Regions from separate parts of the Sphingomonas sp. AC449 genome, predicted to be linked through region 1. Evidence: predicted binding sites of a transcription regulator. Region 1 holds the regulator's gene; each other region holds the start of a gene.
The links. Region 1 encodes LexA, which represses DNA repair genes until DNA is damaged. Its sites were predicted from a motif close to GTTCCNCNCTTGTTCT; they were not measured.
Positions count from the first base shown of each region.

Region 1 (7,176 bases):
GCAAAGCCCCCGCACCGCATTCCCATTCAAGCCCCGAAGGGCACCGGCGCGATCAACGAGGATCGGTAGAACCAATCCTCGAGGACCAACTTAGAGCAATTCGCAAAGGCTGCCAATGCACATCGCCCTCACAATCCTCCCCCTGGCGGGGGAGGATCAGCGAAGACCCTACCCCCGCACCACCTCGATCTCGTCGAACCGCTTCCACCGATAGATCGCAAAGCTCAGCACCCAGCACGCCACGAACAGCGCGATGATCGCGAACCCGAGCCCGTTGAAATTCTCCCCCAGCGCGGCAGCAGCGTCCCACACGCCGCCGCTCAGCCCCAGCTTCGACCCGATCAGCGCCAGCGTCTCGATCCCCCCGATCGCGATCGCGACGATCGCCGAGATCAGCGTGATCGTGATGTTGTAGTACAGCTTGCGGATCGGCTTCACGAACGCCCACTCGTACGCGCCGAGCATCACCACCCCGTCGGCGGTATCGACCAGCGCCATCCCCACCGCGAACAGCACCGGCAGCACCAGCACTGTGCCGATCGACAGCCCGTCCGCCGCCTGGCTCGCGCTTAGACCAAGGATCGCCACCTCGGTCGCGGTGTCGAACCCCAGCCCGAACAGGAACCCGAGCGGCGCCATGTGCCAGCTTTGCGTCACCAGCCGGAACATCGGCCGGAACAGCCGCGCGAGCAGCCCGCGGTTGCCGAGCAACAGGTCGAGATCCTCCTCGACATAGGCTCCACCGCGCCGGACGTGCCCGAACGTCCGCCACACCGATCGCAGGATGATCAGGTTCATCGCCGCGATCGTGAACAGGAACAGCGCGGAGATCATCGTCGCGACGACGCCGCCGACCTGCTTGAACGCCTCGAACTGCGACAGCGCATTGGCGGTCAGCGCGATCGCGACCGCGGCGATCAGGACAATCCCCGAATGCCCGATCGCGAACCAGAATCCGACCGCGATCGGCCGCTGCCCCTCCTGCATCAGCTTGCGCGTCACATTGTCGATCGCCGCGATATGGTCGGCATCGACCGCGTGACGCAGACCAAGCCCCCAGGCGAGCAATGCGGTTCCGAGCATCAGCGGCTGTGCGTGGAACAGCGAGAACGCCCACCCCCACGCGGCGATGTTCGCGGCGACCAGCATCGCGAACATCACACCCACACGCTTACGCACGGAGCCTCGCACCGGTCGTTCGATCGTCAAGCTCGTCATGTCTACCCCCCGGCGTCCGACGCGGGCGGGGGCCTGCCGCGCGAACGGCCGGGACGTGCGCCGGCCGGACGCCATGAGCGGCCGGCACGCGTCGCCGATGCGGCCCCAGCCACATGGTCGTCGCTCAGACGGCGCAGGCCGTGCCTCGGTCACCCCCTGGACCGGGACAAGAGCGACCAGACGCCGGCAGGTCTCCTGGCTCGCGGGTCAAGGCTCGACGCACACCTTCCCAGGCCGGTGGCCCAGTGGCTGCCCTTTTTGAGGGGGCGCGTGCGTGTCGCTCGCCGCTTACAGTTGCAGGGACAGCCACGGCATTGGGGCGAACCCCGCACCGCATTCCCATTCAAGCCCCGAAGGGCACCGACGCGATCTGTGCCGATCCGGGTTGCGCCGGATCAGCCAATCCAGGTTAGCGCGCTTTGCCGCGGCTGACGACAGGATTTGCATGCGGCACCGTCGCGCACCGCGATCCGCAACGTCTCGGCGGGTCGGAACGTTATCGCACCATCGCCACCCGTAACGCGGCCCGCTATCCCCGTCCGCGGGGTCATACGAGTAGCCGCCTACCCCCATTTGCCTCCAGCCCCCGTATCCATCCCCCTGCATCCTTTCCCACGCCTGCCCACCGGAGCCTTCATGCCCCCTCTCGTCCCCGTTGCCGAAGCCCAGGCCCGCCTCTTCGCGATGGCTGCGCGCGTTCCTGCCGAGCATGTTCCCCTGCGCGCTGCGATCGGGCGCTGGGCGGCGGAGGATATCGTCGCGCGCCGGACCCAGCCCGCGACCGACCTTTCGGCGATGGACGGCTATGCGATCCGCTTTGCCGACATGCCGGGGCCGTGGCGCGTGATCGGCGAAAGCGCTGCGGGCCGCTCCTTTGCGGGCATTGTCGGCGCGGGCGAGGCGACGCGCATCTTCACTGGCGCGGCGATGCCCGCCGGCGCGGACACGGTGCTCGTCCAGGAAGAGGCCGCGCGCGACGGCGACCGCCTGTCGCTCGATGGCGAAGGCCCCGCGTACGAAGGCCGCAACACGCGCCGGAAGGGCCTCGACTTCGCCACCGGCACGCGGCTGATCGCCCAGGGCGACCGGCTGAGCCCGGCCCGCATCGCCGTTGCGGCAACCGGCGGGCATGGCGCGCTCCCCGTCGGGCGGCGCCTGCGCGTCGCGGTCGCCGCGACCGGCGACGAGCTCGTCCCCGCCGGTTCGACCGAGGATCCCGTCCCTTTGCCCGAATCGAACGGCATCATGCTGGCGGCGCTGCTCGCCGATCTGCCCGTCGACATCGTCGATCTCGGGATCCTGCCCGACCGTCTCGACACGCTGCGCGACGCATTTGCGGGCGTCGACGCCGACCTGCTCGTGACCACCGGTGGCGCGTCGGTCGGCGACCATGATCTTGTCCGCCCCGCGATCGAGGCGGCAGGCGGCAGCATCGACTTCTGGCGGATCGCGCTTCGCCCGGGCAAGCCGATGATGGCGGGGACGCTCGGTCGGACGATGCTGCTCGGCCTGCCCGGCAACCCCGTTTCCGCCTTCGTCACGGCGATCCTGTTCGTCCGCCCGGTCGTCGCGCACATGCTCGGCGCGCGCGATCCGCTCCCGCAGACGACGCACGCGCTGCTCGGCGAGGATCTGCCGCCGAACGAGTCGCGCACCGACTACATGCGCGCCGAACTCCGCGACGGTCGCGCCTATGCCTCGACCATCCAGGACAGCTCGATGCTGCTCACGCTCGCGCGGTCGACCTGCCTGATCGTCCGCGACGGCGACGCGCCCGCAGCGCGTGCGGGCGACTCGGCGGAAATCCTCATCATCGCCTGACGGATCGCTTGACGCCGGCCATTGTGTTCCATAGAAGTTCCTCGTCTGTTCCGGACGGAGAACCGCTATGCTCACGCGCAAGCAGCACGAGCTTGTCTGCTTCATCAACGATCGCCTCGCAGAGACGGGCGTTTCGCCCTCGTTCGAGGAGATGAAGGACGCGCTCGACCTGAAATCCAAATCGGGCGTCCACCGCCTGATCAGCGCGCTCGAGGAGCGCAATTTCATCCGCCGCCTGCCGAACCGCGCGCGCGCGCTCGAAATCCTGCGGATGCCCGAGCGCCCGGACATGCCCGCGACGAAATCGGCTGCTGCCAAGGCCACGCCCCCGGCCGCTCCGGCAAACGCCGAGCCGTCGCCCAGCGTGCGCCCGGCGCATATCCCGGTCGCCGCGAACGACGTCGTCGAGATTCCGCTGCACGGGCGGATCGCCGCAGGCGTGCCGATCGAGGCGTTCGAAGGCAGCTCGATGCTGGCCGTCCCCGCCGCCCTGCTTGGCTCGGGCGAGCATTATGCGCTCGAGGTGTCCGGCGATTCGATGGTCGATGCGGGAATTCTCGATGGCGACTATGCGCTGATCCGCCGCACCGAGACCGCCCGCGACGGCGAGATCGTCGTTGCACTGATCGAGGACAGCGAGGCGACGCTCAAATATTTCCGCCGCGAAGGCGCGATGGTCCGGCTCGACCCCGCCAACCGCTCCTATGATCCGCAACGCTACGCCCCCGCGCAGGTCCGTGTGCAGGGCAAGCTGTCGGGCATCCTGCGGCGTTACGACTGACTATGGGGTCCCCAGGAAGGTAGATGACGAAGCGGTCGACTCCCTCCTGCCCTTATCGACAGACGTCAGGACCGGGAAAGAAGAGCGCCTCACTCCAACTCCGGATCTGACTTACCCCCGTCATCCTGACGAAAGTCAGGATCCAGGGCCAAGAGCGTCGTCCCGTACGTCCCGGATCGGCAAACCTGTCGGCGAGGGCCCAGGCTCGATGCGGGAGCCGGAACTGATCCAGCCCGCACGATACAGCAAAGCCATTACGGCCAACGGTCCACCCGCCAGAAAATCTCGCCAGTAGTAACGCGAGCGCGTTGCCATCCCGCGCGTCAGTGCGCTCCGCTTACGACCAGGACCGGACCCGACGCCCGGCCTCGTGACCGAACCGCCCCGCGGATCGTTCGAGCGTCGGGGGCATACGCCAGGGATGCCGATCACCGGGTTCGAGGACCGTCGCCACCCGCCCAGTCCGCAACGTCAGCGCGACACCGCCGGTATGTTGCAGCGTCGACCGGTCAAGCCTCAGCCACCGCGGCTCGCACTTCCTTGGCAGCCCCCGTTCGCTGACGACGATATCCGCCGCGCGACACGCGGCGACGAGGTCGGCGATCGGCACGCGATACATGCTGCGCGTCGCCAGCACGCGCCAGCGTCGCCCGTCTGCCACGACATCCGTCATGCACAGGTCGCGGCTGCACCGCGCATCGGGCTGATCCGCCAGCAGCAACGGCTCGCCGTCGACCCCGCCATTTTCCGCCAGCGTATCGCGCACATACGCCCCCGCCCGGTCGCGCAGCAGCGCCAGCCCCGCCGCCGTCCGCACCGCGACGTGCCGCCCGTCGCCGGTTACCAGGATATCGGGCGGCGGCGTCGTCAGCGCCCAGATCGCGCCGATCGCGAGCGGGATCGCACCCAGCCGCCGCCAGCGCGTCCGCCAGACCGCGATCCACAGCCCGCCGGTCACCATCGCCGCGAACGCCGCGTCGGGCATCGCAGGCAGCGATCGGACCGCGCCGGGTGCCGCGGCAACCCGGCGTGCCAGCCAGAGCAGTGCGTCAAGCGGCAGCTGAACGAGGGGCCAGACGATCCCGCCAACCCCGACCCCGTCGAGCAGGAGCGCCAGCGCCTCCAGCGGCATGATCACGAACGTCGTCAGCGGGATCGCGACGATGTTGGCGAACGCGCCGTAAACGCCCGCCTTGTGGAAGTGATAGACGGCGATCGGCATCAGCGCGATCTCGACGACCAGCCCGGTCAGCAGCAGCGATCCGAGCCCGCGGGCGACCCGCGCCAGACGCCCCTCTTCGTGCGCACCGAAGAATTCCCGGATCGCAGGATGTTCGTGGAGCGCGATGATCGCCGTGATCGCGGCGAACGACAACTGGAAGCTTGGCCCCGCGGCAGAGTCCGGGCGCACCAGCATCACGCACATCGCCCCCGCCGCGACCAGCCGCAACGTCATCGCCTCGCGCCCCATCGCCAGCGCCGCGAGCACGAGCAGCGCGGCAACGCAGGAACGGATCGTCGGCACCTGGCTGCCCGTCAGCAACGTATAGCCGATCGCAGCGGCGGCCCCCGCCATCGCCGCGATCAGCGGCAGCCGGACGTGGCGCGCCAGCCAAGGGAACAACGCGAGCAACCGCATCACCACGAGCATCGTCGCCGCGACCGCCGCGGTGATGTGCAGTCCGCTGACCGACAGGAGATGCGCCAGCCCGGCACGGCGCATCGCCTGCGAATCCGCGTCGCTGATCGCCCCGACATCGCCCGTCGCCAGCGCCGCGGCGATCCCCCCCGCACTCCCCGTCAGCCGCGATTCGATATGCTGCGACAGCGTCACGCGTATCCCCGCCCCGCGACCGCTCGGCACGATCACCCGGACCGGCGCGAACCCCCTGCCGGTCGCGCCGATCTCCGCGAACCACGCGACGCGGGCAAAGTCGTAGGCGCCCGGAACGGCCGGCAACGCGGGCGGCATCAGCCGCGCGCGCAGACCGATGATCGCACCACGCCCGAGCGGCGTCGGCATGTCGTGCTCGGCGAGGTTGACGCGGATCCGGTAGGGCAATGCCACCGGCCGCCCTTGGCCATCCGCGCCCGCACCGTCGGGCAGCAGCGTCAGACGCACGAGTTCGCGGTCGACCAGCGGCTCGATCGATTCGACCCGCGCCCGGAACGTGGCGAAGGCCGGGCCGCCAAGCACGGGTCGCGCGACGCTGTCCGATCTCAGCCAGGTCAGCCCGAGGCCGAGCCCCGCGGCCAGCGCCCCGATCGCGAGCGCGCGCGCCGCGCGCCCGCCCTGCCCAATCGCCAGTCCCGCCAGCGATATCGCCGCCAGCATCAGCAACGCGACGCGCCACGCCGCCGGACCGGGCAGCGCGAACCACAACGCGATCCCGCCCCCCGTCATCACCGGCAGCCACAAGGCGAGCTGATCGCGCTCCGCCTCCAGCCAGCGCTCGACCGCGATGCCTGCCGCCACCGCCCATTGCGGCACGCCCATTTGTCGCCGCCACGGACGCATGCTAGGGGCGGCGACGGCTGTCATGGCCATCGTTTCTCCATCGTTTCTACAGTCTGGGAGCACCCGCGGTTGGGCGCAATATCTGATACGGATGCCGTCGGTTCGGCCGCACCCGTGGTTACCCGTTTCGCTCCGTCGCCGACGGGGTTCCTGCATCTTGGCGGCGCGCGCACCGCGCTGTTCAACTGGCTGTTCGCAAAGGCGAATGGCGGCAAGTTCCTGCTCCGGATCGAGGATACCGACCGGGTCCGCTCGACCCAGCCGGCAATCGACGCCATTCTGGACGGAATGCGCTGGCTCGGGCTCGACTGGGACGGCGATGCGATCATGCAGTTCGCCCGCGCCGACCGTCACGCGCAGGTCGCGCACCAGATGGTCGAGGCGGGGCACGCCTATCGTTGCTACATGACCAACGACGAGATCGCGGCGATGCGCGCCGAGGCGCAGGCGGCCAAGAAGCCGCTCCGCATCCGCAGCCCGTGGCGCGATCGCCCGGCGAACGAGGCGCCCGACCTGCCGCATGTCGTCCGCCTGCGCGCACCGCAGGAGGGCGCGGTCACGATCGAGGACCGGGTCCAGGGCGCGGTCACCGTCCGCAACGAGGAGATCGACGACCTCGTCCTGCTCCGCTCCGACGGTACGCCGACCTACATGCTCGCGGTCGTGGTCGACGATCACGACATGGGCGTGACGCACGTGATCCGCGGCGACGATCACCTCAACAACGCGTTCCGCCAATTGCCGATCTACCGCGCGATGGACGTAATCGAGGGCGGCTGGCCCGATCCGATCTACGCGCACATCCCGCTGATCCATGGGTCCGACGGCGCCAAGCTGT
Region 1 covers NZ_CEEDCZ010000002.1:417,850-425,025, reverse strand. Annotated here, with positions in the region: cobalamin riboswitch at 1-63, opposite strand, end outside; gene AC0CH3_RS05550 (HoxN/HupN/NixA family nickel/cobalt transporter) at 169-1,158, opposite strand; cobalamin riboswitch at 1,387-1,598, opposite strand; gene AC0CH3_RS05545 (molybdopterin molybdotransferase MoeA) at 1,855-3,039, shown strand; gene lexA (transcriptional repressor LexA) at 3,107-3,820, shown strand; gene AC0CH3_RS05535 (ComEC/Rec2 family competence protein) at 4,158-6,368, opposite strand; gene gltX (glutamate--tRNA ligase) at 6,408-7,176, shown strand, end outside.

Region 2 (7,176 bases), on a different contig from region 1:
ATGACCGCCGGCCATTATCATCGTTTGGCTGATGACGATAAGGTTTGGTGGGATCCACATTTCAAGCTCAGCGGTGACCGCACGTGAAAATGGATCATGAAGAGGTTATTCTTCGAAATCCGGCGCTCGGGGCGCGAACCTTCTGGCAATTTGCCAACGCCTACTCGGAGGGTAAAACCGGCGATCCACCAAGTCTGCCCGTATTCTTGGTAGCCGCGGGCATGCTGTATCACCGCAGTTCGGTTCAAAAAATCAAAGGCATGAAATTCGAAAGCGGGCTTTTAAAAGCTGTCTCGGATCGTCCTGATATCGTCGCGGGTCTCCAGTATCGCATCGAAAGCTATGCCCGCGAAGCTCTCGAAGCGCTGCAAGTAGGCGTATCGTCAGGTCTTCTATTACGAGAGGGAGGTGAAGGCCTGCCAGCGTTCAGGGCGATCGGGCCCGCATTGCCTCTCGCCATTCGAGACGCGAGTGGGCACGTAAACGAGATGTTTCTGGCCGCCAAACGACTTGGAACGTGGTTTGCTACTGAATCTCTCCAAAGTCTTCAACGTCGTTTAATTATCGAGTTTTGATATGAAGCTTTTGATTCACCAGCTTATCGTGTGGCCCGTTGATACCAGTCACGCGCCACGCATCGTCAGGTTTGATCCAACAAAGGTCAGCGTAATCACCGGGTGGAGTTCAACAGGAAAGTCATCAATTATCTCGATCATCGACTATGTTTTAGGGGCGGGCACTTGTACGATTCCGGTTGGAGAAATCCGGGACTATGCGTCGTGGTATGGCCTAGTGCTAGAGACGGACGCGGGGCCCATGCGTGTGGCTCGACAAAAACCCGATGGAAGGCAAGCATCTCAAGAGTATTGGATCCAACAAGGAGCTGATACCGAGACAACACTGCCGGTCGTTCCGATTGGAAATGCGAAGGCCGTCAGCTTTAAGCTGATGATGGATGCCCTTTCAGGACTTTCTAATTTGCAACTCGATCCGGAGGGTAAAGGGTTTAGCGAGCGTGCGTCCTTTCGGGACATGGCCGCGTTTAACTTTCTTCCACAGCATATAGTCGCCAATCCATATACGATGTTCTTCAAAGCTGACTCATCTAACCATCGAGAAAAGCTTCGAAACGTTTTACCGCTTGCTCTTGGCATTCTAACAAATGACGACTTGATGCGGATGCATAGCTTACACCTACTACAGGAGCAGCTGCGAAAGCTGGAGTCAGAGTTGCGAGTTCGGCGAAATGGACTGCATAATTGGCAGTCCAACGCTGTTGGCGCCTTTTATCTTGCGCAGGAACTCAATCTTCTTCCCGCCGGTGGTGTACCTGAGGATCTACGGACGCTCATCATATTGCTTCAGAGCGTCGTTGATGCTGGCGGCACGACCGTCGCTGCGTCGGGGCGGGTGTCGGTTTCGGTCCAGCGGCTGGAAGACATTCGAAAGCGCGAACAGGCGTTCGATGTCGAGATCGCGGCTAATAAGCGTAGGATGCGACGCCTGAAGAGCTTGCGCCGCTCAGTATCGGATTATGACGATGTCCTACAGGATCAACAGAACCGGGTCGCAGGAGCCGGGTGGCTGAAAAGCACCGTCATGGCGGACAAATGCGTGCTTTGTGGTTCAGACACCGATGAAGCGCGGATTGCGCTCGAAGCGCTTGATGGACCGATTTCGGAACTGTCGGATCTCACTGCGGGCACGGCGTCGACCGCCCCCATGGTCGATCACGAAATTCTTGGCATCGAACGTGGCTTGATTGCATCGGAGCGCGCTATTCTGGAATTGCGACGGACCCGCAAAGAGTTCGAAACCGTTGTGGATCGCGAGCAGGGCCGAAGCCAGAGTCTTGAGAATGTCTATCGCTTTATAGGTCGAACCGAGCAGGCATTGACAATGCTTGGTGACGTCGAAGGGGACGACGGGCTGCAGGTTCAGGCGAACGTGCTGCAGAATCAGATCCGCGATCTACAAAGACTGCTCAACGTCGGGGAACGCAAGAACCGGGAAGAGGCCAAGGCCAAGCAAATATCTGATTATATTGTACGCTTCGTCGAAGCCCTTGAGGTTTCCGGAGCTGAAGGAAGGCCCATTCTTGACCACCGTGAGCTAAATCTAAAGTTCGAGCGAGATGGTGCCAATAAGCCAGATTACCTATGGGAGATCGGCAGTGGCGAAAACTGGATGGCCTACCATCTGGCCACGCTTCTTGCGGTCCAAGGGGTATGCCTCCTTCGGAAAACTAATAATCCCGTTCCGTCTTTTCTTGTAATTGACCAGCCGAGTCAGGTGTATTTCCCAAGCGATACTTTTGATGCGCTTGTTACTGATCCTAACGGAATACCAGCACTCAAAAGTCCGCGAGGCCGTAAGCCGTTGGACGACCTTCAAAGCACGCGACAAATATTTTCAGCGCTCGCCCGAGCGCAGGAGAAATTCGATAATCAACTGCAGATCATCGTTCTAGACCATGCTGATCACCATGCTTGGGGCGACCAAGATAATGTTTTTGAAGCGGAAAACTGGCGCGGCCTCAATGATTCACTGATCCCCAACGCGTGGTTGCCAGGGCTACAGTAGCAGCCAGACACAGCGCCTGCAGACGCCGCAGCGCCCCCTCGTCGTTCAGCCCTTCCGGCCACTGTGTTCCTGAAAAGCCCATCGCATTCGATCCGTCTCGTCTCAGCTGGCTGTTGAATTCAGGAATGCACGAATGATTACCCGTAGGACATAGCAAGAACATAAAACGGCCAGTGCGTCGCTAGACATACGGGTAGCGATGATGTTGGTGGACAGCACCGATGCCGATCCGCCCCGAACATGTCTTCCTGTACCCGATCGATTGGCCGCAGCTATCGCATCTGGTCCGCTTCGTGCGGGCAGGCGGACGCTGCGAACATTGCGGGCGCCCGCATGGGCAACGGGTCTTCCACCTGGGCGACGGACGCTGGTGGGACAGGAGCCGGTCGTATTGGCGTAACGGCGACGGCCGACGTGTTCGCCGACCGACCGAGAACATCCTCGATTCAGGTAAATGGACACCGGTGGTGCTGGCCTGCGCACATCTCAATCACGACCCTAGCGACAGCGCGCTTCACCAGTTGGCCGCGCTCTGCCAGCGCTGCCACATGATTTACGATGGTCCTGAGCATCGCCGTCGACGTTGGATGAACGCGCATTACCGGCGTGCGCTCGGCGATCTGTTCTACGGCCCATATCCGATGCGGGGGGCGGACTGGATCACCCCGACACCCATCAGCATGCTCGATGACAGCCGATCGCTATACGCGAACGTCCGGTAGCTCGGAGCACCGGAAACGCTGTGCCGGATGCGTCCGGGCAAAAAAAGGGGCCGCCAAAAGCAACCCGGGAAGTTTTAGGAGAGGATGCCTGAAAGGCGTCACCTTGGTATCCGCCAGGCAGGGCAATGGCGAATGCAAATCTGTCTAATCTGGATTGCATTTCATGCACTTGGCAGAAGGTTGTGGCCAAATTCATTCCCTGCCGAGCTCGACGACAGGGTTACTGACGAAGGTACGACTGCGCGGGAAACGGGCCGGATTCCGCACGCCGATCACCATGTCCAACGGCCGTCGTTTGCATATTCGCAAGGGCGTTAGCCCAGCTCCGCAGCCCATAGCAAAACGTGCTTCGCAGCGTCAGTAGCTGGAACCTTATCCACATGAGTCTCGAGTCTGACGCTTGACCAAACGGTTCTAGTAACGGAACATAAAGGGAACAGGTAGAGTCTAGACATCATGATCACCGCCCTCGAGTCCCTGCCGACAACCATCGCCCACCTGCGGACAATCGCAACGCCGGTTGTGGATCACCGCATCATGCCGTTCGGCATCCCTGCGCTCGACGATCGCCTCGCGAGCAGAGGCCTTCGCGCCGGCGCACTGCACGAGGTCGCCGCACAAAGTTGTTCGATGGTCGACGATGCCGCAGCAACGCTGTTCCTCGCAGGCATCGCCGCACGAGAAGCGGCGCATACAGGCGGACCGGTGCTGTGGGTGAGCTGTCGCAACGATCTCTATGCGCCGGGCTTGGAGCAGGCGGGGCTATCGCCTGCCGACCTGATCCATGCACAACCCCGTGACGATGCAGCCTTGCTGGCCGTCGTCGAAGACGCGGTGCGCGATGGAACGCCGTCGGCGGTGATCGCCGAGGTTAGCCGGATGTCGATGGTGGCGACCCGGCGCCTGCAACTGGTCGCGGCCGACGCCGACATTCCCGTTCTCATCCTGCGACGCAGACGTAATCGCGACCAGGATCCGCTCGCCGAGCCGTCTGCGGCCTGGACGCGCTGGCGGATCGCCAGTGCGTCATCCGAGCGCCTCGGTGTTGCCGGCGTCGGCCGATCGCGGTGGCAGGTCGAGGTCGCACGGCAGCGTGGCGGCGAAGCATTTTCGATGATTTTGGAGGGCTGCGATGAGACGGGTTGTCTCGCTGTTCCTGCCGCACTTGGCCATCGAGCGGCTGAGACGGCTGGACCGGCACGCTACGCGGCGGCCTGAGCGGCCAGCCCTTCAGCTTCCCGTCGACGACGATCCCGGTGCGTGTTCGGTACCGCGGGGCGGCGGGTGGCGGCCGGGTGCGCGGTGGGCTCGTACCGACATGCCAACCAGGCAGGATGTGGAAGGTGAGATCGCAGCGCTGCCCGCGCATGCGAAACCACCCATGCGTGAACTTGGCCGACGATCGGAGGCGGCGAACCATCCGTTTCATGGGTTTGCGCAAGCCGACAGTCACGACAGGGTCGCGGCGACCGTAGCTGCGTTCCACCGGGCGCCGCTCGCGCTGGTCGGCAAGGTTGGCCGGCGCGAAGAGGTGGTAGCTGCCTGCGATGGCGCGGCCGCATTGGGGATCACGATCGGCATGGCCGCGACCCATGCGCGTGCGCTGGTGTCCGATCTCGACATCCGACCGTCCGAGACAGAAGCGGATGCTGCGTTGCTGGACCGGCTCGCACTGCGCGCGGTGCGCCGCTGGTCGCCGATCGCAGCTGCCACGCCGCCCGATGGGCTGTGGCTCGACCTGACCGGCTGCGCGCATCTCCATGGCGGCGAAGAGCGGTTCTGTCGGCGTCTGCGCGCCTTTTGCCAACGTGCCGGGTTCACGGCACGCGTAGCAGTCGCCGACACACCGGGCGCGGCCCACGCCGTTGCCCGGTTCGGATCGGCCGACATCGCGATCGTGCCCACAGGGCGGACGGTCGACGCGCTCAGCGGCCTACCGGTCGCGGCCTTGCGCCTAGCAGGCACCGCGCTTGTCGCCGCCCGCAAGTTCGGCTTCGAACGCGTCGCCGATCTCCTGCCTGTCGCACGCGGGCCTATGGCACGCCGGCTAGGCCTGGCGGCGATCACGCGGCTCGATCAAGCCCTCGGCGCGGTCGCCGAACCGATCACGCCGCGCACCGACGAGGTCATGCCGGTCGTCGAGCGCCGGCTGCTCGAACCGATCGTCACCGCAGACGCGATCGCGCAGGTGATGCAGGATCTGCTCGGCGACATGGCCGAGCTGCTCCGCGCGAAGGGGCTTGGCGTATGCGCCGTATTTCCTGACCGTCTACGCGATCGTCCGCGAAGCCCGTCGCCGGGGCATCCTGTGCCAGGGCCGCGGCTCGGCCGCCAACAGCTGCGTCTGCTTCGTGCTCGGCGTCACCTCGATCGACCCGATCAAGCACGAGCTGCTGTTCGAACGGTTCGTATCGGGCGAGCGCCGCGAGCCTCCCGATATCGACGTCGATTTCGAGCATGAACGCCGCGAAGAGATCATCCAGTGGATCTACGAAACCTATGGCCGCAACCACTCGGCATTGACCGCGGTCGTCACACGCTACCGGGCGCGCGGCGCCGTGCGCGACGTCGGCAAGGCGCTCGGCTTGCCCGAGGATCTGACCTCGTCATTGGCAGGGCAAGTGTGGGGCTGGTCGGCCGAAGGCGTCGGCGAAAAGCAGGTCAACGAATTGAACCTCGACATCGGCGATCGTCGCCTGCGCCTCACGCTCGAACTGGCCCGCAAGCTGATCGGCGTACCGCGCCATATGAGCCAGCATCCAGGTGGCTTCGTCCTTACCCATGACCGTCTCGACGATCTGGTCCCGATCGAACCCGCGGCGATGGAAGATCGGCAGATCATCGAATGGGACAAGGACGACATCGATGCGCTGAAGTTCATGAAGGTCGACGTGCTGGGTCTCGGCATGCTTGGCTGCATGAACCGCGCCTTCAACATGCTTGAGGCGGACAAGGGGCTGCGGGTCGGTTTGGCCGATCTGCAGGACGACGATCCCGACGTCTATGCGATGATCTCGAAGGCCGACACGCTCGGCACCTTCCAGATCGAAAGCCGCGCGCAGATGAGCATGCTGCCGCGGATGAAACCGCGGCGCTTCTACGACCTCGTCATTCAGGTGGCGATCGTGCGACCGGGACCGATCCAGGGCGACATGGTCCACCCGTATCTGCGCCGGCGCGAAGGGCTGGAGAAGCCGGAATACCCACGGCCCGAGCTGCGCGCGGTGCTGGAAAAGACGCTCGGGGTGCCCCTGTTCCAGGAACAGGCGATGAAGGTCGCGATCGTCGGTGCCGGGTTCACGCCAGCCGAAGCCGATCAGCTGCGCCGCGCTATGGCGACGTTCAAGTTCACAGGCGGTGTCAGCCATTTCAGCGAAAAGCTCATCGGGGGCATGGTCGAACGCGGCTATCCGCGTGAATTTGCCGAGCGCACCTTCCGTCAGCTCGAGGGCTTTGGCTCTTACGGCTTCCCCGAGAGTCACGCCGCGTCGTTCGCCAAGATCTCCTACGCCTCGTCGTGGATGAAGCATCATCACCCGGACGTGTTCTGCGCGAGCCTGATGAACGCGCAGCCGATGGGGTTCTACGCACCCGCCCAGATCGTGCGCGATGCGCGCGAACATGGCGTCGTGGTTCGCCCCCCTTGCGTGAACGCAAGCCGTTGGGACTGCACGCTGGAGCCGTATGGCGGGCGGTACCTCGCCGTACGGCTGGGGCTTCGGCAGATCCGCGGGCTGTCCAACGCAGATGGCGCGAAGATCGTCGGTGCGCGCGAGCTGACCGCGTTCGAGAGCGTCGAAGACGTATGGCGGCGATCGGGCGTGCAGCGCGCGGCGATCGAGAAGCTCGCCGACGGCGATGCCTTTCACAG
Region 2 covers NZ_CEEDCZ010000001.1:678,865-686,040, forward strand. Annotated here, with positions in the region: gene AC0CH3_RS03430 (ABC-three component system protein) at 1-87, shown strand, start outside; gene AC0CH3_RS03435 (three component ABC system middle component) at 90-575, shown strand; gene AC0CH3_RS03440 (DUF3732 domain-containing protein) at 577-2,583, shown strand; gene AC0CH3_RS03445 (hypothetical protein) at 2,805-3,305, shown strand; gene AC0CH3_RS03450 (ImuA family protein) at 3,762-4,523, shown strand; partial or broken gene AC0CH3_RS03455 (Y-family DNA polymerase) at 4,687-5,157, shown strand; partial or broken gene AC0CH3_RS03460 (error-prone DNA polymerase) at 5,546-7,176, shown strand, end outside.
Region 2: a site for LexA is predicted at 3,728-3,743, ahead of AC0CH3_RS03450 (ImuA family protein). Genes of this name have one in related genera too.

Region 3 (7,176 bases), 220 kb from region 1:
AGCTGGTCGGGAGCGCGCCAATGAAGAAGGTCCGCCGCCTCGGGTCGCCGGTCGTGACGATCACGTCGCGCTCGTCAGAGGCGACCAGTTCGGCACCGAGCGACCAGGTCCAGGTTTTCTGAAAGAAGATGTTCGTCTGCCGCTCGACGCTGCCGGCGAGCGTGAAGGTGCGCGCGTCGAAGGCGTCGCGATTGATGTGCACCGCCGAAACCTGCGCGGTCAGCACGCGGTCGCGCGCATGAAAATTGTTGCGGCGATAGACGATCGACCCGAGTTGCTCCTGCGTGCCGATCACGCTGCGCAGCGTCAGCGCACCCTCGGGCGGGAACAGGTTGCGGTGCGTCCAGCTGACCTCCGCACGCGCGCCCTCCCCCGTTCCGTAGCCCAGTTCACCCGCGATGGTATGCGGGGGCGCGGGGTCCAGCTTGACGCCGATATCGACGCTGTCCGCGGTCGCGCCGGCGATCGGCCTGACCTCGACCGAGGATACCAGGCTCGTCTGCACGAGCGCGCGACGCAGGTCGTCGAGGTCGTTCGCATCATAGGGCTGGCCGGGCGAGAATCGCGCGATCTCCTGGACATGACCGGCGTCGAACACGCGGTTCCCGGGCAACGCGACGATCCGGCCGAACCGCTTGGCACCGCCGGGAACCACCGACAGGTCGAGCGTTGCGGTCCTGGTGGCATGGTCGACCACGATCGCCGAGTCCCCGACCTTGGCGAACGGAAAGCCCTCGCGCCCGATCTGCGTCGTCAGTTGCGCCTCGCCGGCCACGATCGCGTCCGAATTGACCGGGTCATCGGCCTTGACCCCGAACGCCTTGGCGAGTGCCGGTGCCTTGTCCCCGGCCGCCGCGAGCCCGTCGATCGTGACGCCCTTGAAGACATAGCGCGTACCGGGTTCCGCGGAGACGATCACCAGCGGCTTGGCGCCGGGTTCGACCCGCGTCGACACGCGCGCATCGTAATAGCCCTCCGCGCGAAGCAGGCTGTTGAGCAGATCGGCGTCCTCACGCGCACGCCGGTCGAGCTGCGCGGCATTCGCGACCTCGCCGTCATTGGCGTTGAGCGTCGACAATTGCCTGAAGCGCAGTTTCAACAGCGTGTTGTCGATGCCGTCGATACCGTCGAGTCGCCACACATAGCGCGCCTCGGCCACCGCATCGGTGGTCGTCGCGATCGTCACCGGATCCGCAGGCGACGCCGCGAGGTCGGGCCACGCCACGCCGATATCGGGCATCGCGTCGAGCGGCGCATTCGGATCGAGCGCAACCTGTCCGGCCGGATCCTGCACCCGTGCGGTGCCGGCGGGCGTGCCCGTGGCCGGTACCGCGTCGCGCGCCGACGCCGCTGTCTGCGCGACCGCAACGGACGTCGCGGTGAAACCGGGTACGACAAGGATGGCGGTGGCCGTGCCGAGCCGGACCCACCCGAAGCGGAACACCATGACCGCGTCCTAGCCGGGCTTCCGTCCGCGCGACAGTCATTCGTGACGCATTTTCGCCACGTTTCATCATGGAGCTTCGGAAACTTGGCGGGCGATCAATCGATTAGGACAGCTGCGCCGGGTTGCGTGCCGCCAGCCCCCCGGCCGAGTCCCCCGTCACGTCGATAGCAAGCTGGTATCGCGCACGATGTCGTGGCAGGCACAGCCTATGTCTGAAAAACGTCCCAGTGCCGCCGGCGGCGCCCTCATTGCGCTCGGTATTCTCGCAGGTGCCGCGATCGGATTCGCGATCGGGCAGGCGACACCCGGGCTGCTGATCGGGACTGCGATCGGTGTCGCCGCGGCGGTCGTGATCTGGATGCGGGACCGCCGCTAGTCGGGCTCGCGCATCTGCCAGACGACACGGCCGATCACGACGACGTCACCGGCGGGCACCGCATCCGCCGCCGGATTGTCGCTCGTCACCGTCAGCGTGCCCCGCGATGTCGCGACACGTTTGACCATCACGAGATCGCCGATCCTGACGACATAGGGAGCCCCGCGTGACCGTGGTGCGCGGTCGGCCGTGTCGACGACGATATGGTCGCCGTCGCGAAACCCCGGCTCCATCGAGCTTCCCCTGACGCGGATGATCGCGGCCTTGCCGTCGCGCAAGCCAAGCCGGCGCGCGAGTGCGCGATCGATCACGTCGGTACCGACGACGACCTCGTCGTCGACGAGGGTACCGGGGCCGGCCGACGCCCGTACTGCCAGCCGCGCGATGCGGAACCCCGCCGCCTCGACGGTATCGCCCCCCAGAATGGCCTCGGCCACGCCGAAATATTGCGCGAGCATCCGGCGATCGCCCTCCGCCAGTCGCCGTGGCGACCCGCGCTTCACGAACTGCTGCAGATAGGCCGCGTTACGCCCGATCATCGCCGACAAGGCTGCAAGGCTGTCGCCGCGCGCCTCGGCGAGGACCGCCAACGTTTCCCGGGGATCTGCGTTCGGCATGCACAACCATAGCATAGGAAAAATCCTAGACAAGCCGCGCTCAAAAGAACAAAGAAGGAACATCAGCGAATCCAGTGGGGATCGCGTCGAAAACCGGAGGGCAGGCGGATGGATGTGCTGATGAGGATAGACGAGTATCTCAGAGTGGCCGGAATGCCGCCCACCACGTTCGGACGGCTGGCTGCGCGCGATCCGCGGCTGGTCCGGGATCTGCGTCGCGGTCGCAGGCCGCGCCCGCCGATGATGGCGCGCCTGCAAGGCTTCTTGAACCGTCATCACGCCGGCCATCAGGCATGAGGATGGAAGAGATCCGCCGCCCCGATGCCGGGACGCTGTTCACGCGCGCGCTTCGCAGCGAGGCGACCACCGCGGGCCACGCGATCGGCGTCACGGATATCGCGAGCCGGTGCTGGTCGAGTGCGACCTTTACGGGGGACCAGATCCTGCTCAGGATCGTCGTCGCGTCGCCGACGCAGGATGGCATACCCGGTATTCTATCCTGGCTGTCGACGCTTCCCGAAGCCGCTTTCTGCCTGCGCGGGCATATCGTTGTCGATCTGGCAATCGACTCATCCGTCGTGATCGGCGCGGAAGTGCACGCAACCATCGCCGTGCTCACACTGATCGACGTCTAAACGCCCGCGTGGGGCTGGACTTTCGACCGCCGAACCACGAAGTCAGCGGTCAACGAAGGAGATGACGATGGCCGGGATGGGCAAGTTCGACTGGGCAGATCCGTTCCTGCTCGACGATCAGTTGAGCGAGGACGAGCGGATGATCCGCGACAGCGCGAAGGCCTATGCCGACGACAAGCTCGCGCCGCGGATCATCGACGCGTTCCAGCACGAGCATACCGATCCCGCGATTTTCCGCGAGATGGGCGCGCTCGGGTTGCTCGGACCGACCATCCCCAAAGAATATGGCGGCGTCGGCGCGTCGTACGTGGCCTATGGTCTGGTCGCGCGCGAGGTGGAGCGGATCGACTCGGGCTATCGCTCGATGATGTCGGTGCAGTCGAGCCTTGTCATGTATCCGATCAACGCGTTCGGCTCCGAAGAACAAAAGAAGAAATATCTGCCCAAGCTCGCGACGGGCGAGTGGATCGGCTGTTTCGGGCTGACCGAGCCCGATGCCGGCTCCGATCCCGGCGGCATGACGACGCGCGCGAAGAAGACGGCCAATGGCTATGTCATCTCTGGCGCCAAGACGTGGATCTCAAACTCGCCGATCGCTGACGTGTTCGTCATCTGGGCGAAGTCGGACGAGCATGGTGGCGGCATCCGCGGCTTCATCCTCGAGCGCGGTATGAAGGGGCTCGAGACGCCCAAGATCGAGGGCAAGCTGTCGCTCCGTGCGTCGATCACCGGCATGGTGATGATGGACGAAGTCGAGGTCGGCGAGGATGCGCTGCTCCCCGACGTGCAGGGGCTGAAGGGGCCGTTTGGCTGTCTCAACCGTGCGCGCTACGGGATTTCGTGGGGCGCACTCGGCGCCGCCGAATTCTGTTTCCATGCCGCGCGGCAATATGGCCTCGATCGCAACCAGTTCGGCACGCCGCTCGCCGGACGCCAGCTTTTCCAGAAGAAGCTCGCGGACATGGAGACCGAGATTGCGCTCGGGCTGCAGGCGTCCCTGCGCGTCGGGCGGCTGATGGACGAGGGCCGGTTCGCGCCCGAGATGGTCTCAATCGTCAAGCGCAACAATGTCGGCAAGGCGCTCGACATCGCGCGGATGAGCCGCGACATGCACGGCGGCAACGGGATTTCGGGGGAGTATCAAGTGATGCGCCACCTGATGAACCTCGAGACCGTCAACACGTATGAGGGCGCGCACGACGTCCACGCGCTGATCCTCGGCCGCGCAATCACGGGTATCGCGGCGTTTTGAGAGCGGCCAGCGCACCGTCCCCTACACCCGTCACCCCAGCGAAAGCTGGGGTCTCCCGCGGCAGGCACGCCCGCTGCTACGGGGATATCCCAGCTTTCGCTGGGATGACGGGCGTTTCGGCATGGTGAAGGACACCCCCCTCGCCGGGCTGAAAGTCATCGAGCTCGCCCGCATTCTTGCCGGCCCCTGGGCAGGCCAAGTCCTCGCCGATCTCGGCGCCGACGTCGTCAAGATCGAGAGCCCCGCCGGCGACGACACGCGCAGCTGGGGCCCGCCGTTCATCGAAAACCCCGACGGGACCCGCGACGCCGCCTATTTCCACGCCGCCAACCGGGGGAAGCGCTCGGTCGTCGCCGACTTCACCACCCCCGAAGGCCAGGCGCTCGTCCGCGACCTGATCGCCGACGCAGACGTCATCATCGAGAATTTCAAGGTCGGTGGGCTCGCCAAATACGGGCTCGACTACGCCAGCCTCGCCGCGGTCAACCCACGGCTCGTCTATTGCTCGATCACCGGCTTCGGGCAGGACGGCCCCTATGCCCCCCGCGCCGGCTACGACTTCATCGTCCAGGGCATGAGCGGGATCATGGACCTGACCGGCGAGCCCAACGGCGCCCCGCAGAAGATTGGCGTCGCCTTCGCCGACATCATGACCGGGTTATATTCCGTGATCGCGATCCAGGCCGCGCTCGCGATGCGCGAGCGGACCGGCAAGGGTCAGCAGATCGACATGGCGCTGCTCGACACGATGACCGGCGTGCTCGCCAACCAGGCGATGAACTGGTTTGCCAGCGGCGTCTCGCCGACGCGCGTCGGCAACGCGCACATGAACGTGTGCCCCTATGCCGTCTTCCCGACGAGCGACGGCTGGTTCATCCTCGCGGTCGGCAATGACGGCCAGTTCCGCCGCTTCTGCGACGCGATGGCGCTGCCCGAGATGCGCGACGATCCGCGGTTCGCGACCAATGCCGGGCGGCTCGCCTTCAAGGACCTGTTGTTCGCGGGGATCGAGGCGGCGACCTCGCTGGTGCCCAAGCTCGCGCTGCTCGCGCGGCTGGAGGCCGTCGGCGTCCCCGCCGGTCCGATCAACACCGTCGCACAGGCGTTCGACGATCCGCAGGTGATCGCGCGGGGCATGCGTGTAGATGCCAAGCGACCAGATGGCTCAACCGTACCGGGGCTCCGCACACCGATACGCTTCTCCGACGCCGATCTCGCGACCGGCCGCGAGGCGCCGACGCTCCCCCGTCCGTCATCCTGACGAAAGTCAGGATCCAGAGCCAGTTGCGCTAGCGGTCGTGGCTCTGGATCCTGGGTCAAGCCCAGGATGACGCGGAGGCGTCAGGCGACCGCGGTCACCGGCTTGCGCGCATACAGCCCGTACGCCAGGATCAGCGCATAGCAGATCGCCGGGAGCAGCAGCGCGAAGTGCAGGCTGCCCGACGTATCGGCCAGCATCCCCGTCAGATACGGGATGATCGCGCCACCGACGATCGCGGTGGCGATCACGCCCGACCCTTCGGCCGCACGCTTGCCGAGACCTTCCGACGCCAGCGCGAAGATCGTTGGGAACATCACCGCGTTCATCAGGCCGATCGCCAGCAACGCCCAGCCCGACGTCGCGCCCTCGGTGTTCGCCGAGATCAGGATCAGCGCCAGCGTCCCCGTCGCGACGCCCGCGAGCACCTTGCCCGGCGAGACCTTGTTCAGCACATACGCGCCGATGAACCGGCCGACGAGCGCGCCGCCCCAGTAGAACGGCACGTGCTTGCCCGCCGCGACGTCGCTCAGCCCCATGACGCTCGGCTGCATCAGATAGTTCACGATCAGCGACCCGACCGCGACCTCGGCACCGACATACAGGAAGATGCACGCCGTCCCCATCGCGAAGCGCGGGCGCTTGAGCAGCGTAAAGGCGTGGAAGATGCTGCCGGTCTGCTCCTGCTCTTCGTTGAGCCGGTTGCGCCTCGTCCATACGACCGCGGCGACGACCAGCAGCGCGATCGCGAGGCCGATATAGGTGTGGACCACCGTCCGCGACGATTCCGTCCGGTACGCGTCGAGCGCGGCGCCGGTGAGCTTGGAGGAGTCGACCGTGGCCAGCCCGCCGAGGATCAGCGCCGAGCCGACATAGGGGAAGATGGTGGTGCCGAGCGAGTTGAACGCCTGCGCGAACGTCAGCCGGCTCGACGCCGACTTGGGATGACCGAGTGCGGAGATCAGCGGGTTCGCCACGACCTGCACCACGGTGATGCCGGCGCCGAGCACGAACAGCGCGAACAGGAACATGCCGAAGCTCGCCTGCCCCGCCGCCGGGATGAACAACAGGCACCCCGCGGTCATCGTCACGAGACCGATCGACGCGGTGCGCATATAGCCCGCCTTGCGCACGATCGCCGCGGCGGGGATCGAGAACAGCGCATAGGCGAGGAAGAACGCCGACTGGACCAGCATCGCGGTCGCGTGGTCGAGCGTGAACAGCTCCTTCATCTTCGGAATGATGATGTCGTTGAGCGAGGTGATGCCGCCGAAGATGAAGAACAGCGCGAACACGAACACGCGCAGATCGGGCGCATCATAGCCGTGGCTGGCATCGCCGTCGGCGGCATGGCCATGCGCCGAGGCGGTGGAATGGGTATCGACGTGCATGATCTGGGGCGCCCTCTCGCGTACTTTGGCCGCGGCATAAGCCGTGGCGGCGGGGCGTGGCAATGCCGAACGGCAATTGCCGGGGTTTCAGGGTTCGGGTATGCTGCACCGGACAAAAAGATTGGGAGAGCATCCGATGGCGACCGCAGTCCTGCGCAATTCGACGGTCTCGACCGCGGAATGGGAGGCGCGCCAACAAC
Region 3 covers NZ_CEEDCZ010000002.1:199,922-207,097, reverse strand. Annotated here, with positions in the region: gene AC0CH3_RS04565 (autotransporter assembly complex protein TamA) at 1-1,447, opposite strand, end outside; gene AC0CH3_RS04560 (DUF2207 domain-containing protein) at 1,656-1,823, shown strand; gene AC0CH3_RS04555 (S24 family peptidase) at 1,820-2,440, opposite strand; gene AC0CH3_RS04550 (hypothetical protein) at 2,549-2,737, shown strand; gene AC0CH3_RS04545 (hypothetical protein) at 2,734-3,075, shown strand; gene AC0CH3_RS04540 (acyl-CoA dehydrogenase) at 3,143-4,327, shown strand; gene AC0CH3_RS04535 (CaiB/BaiF CoA transferase family protein) at 4,449-5,588, shown strand; gene AC0CH3_RS04530 (sugar MFS transporter) at 5,669-6,976, opposite strand; gene AC0CH3_RS04525 (class II aldolase/adducin family protein) at 7,113-7,176, shown strand, end outside.
Region 3: a site for LexA is predicted at 2,486-2,501, ahead of AC0CH3_RS04555 (S24 family peptidase). Genes of this name have one in related genera too.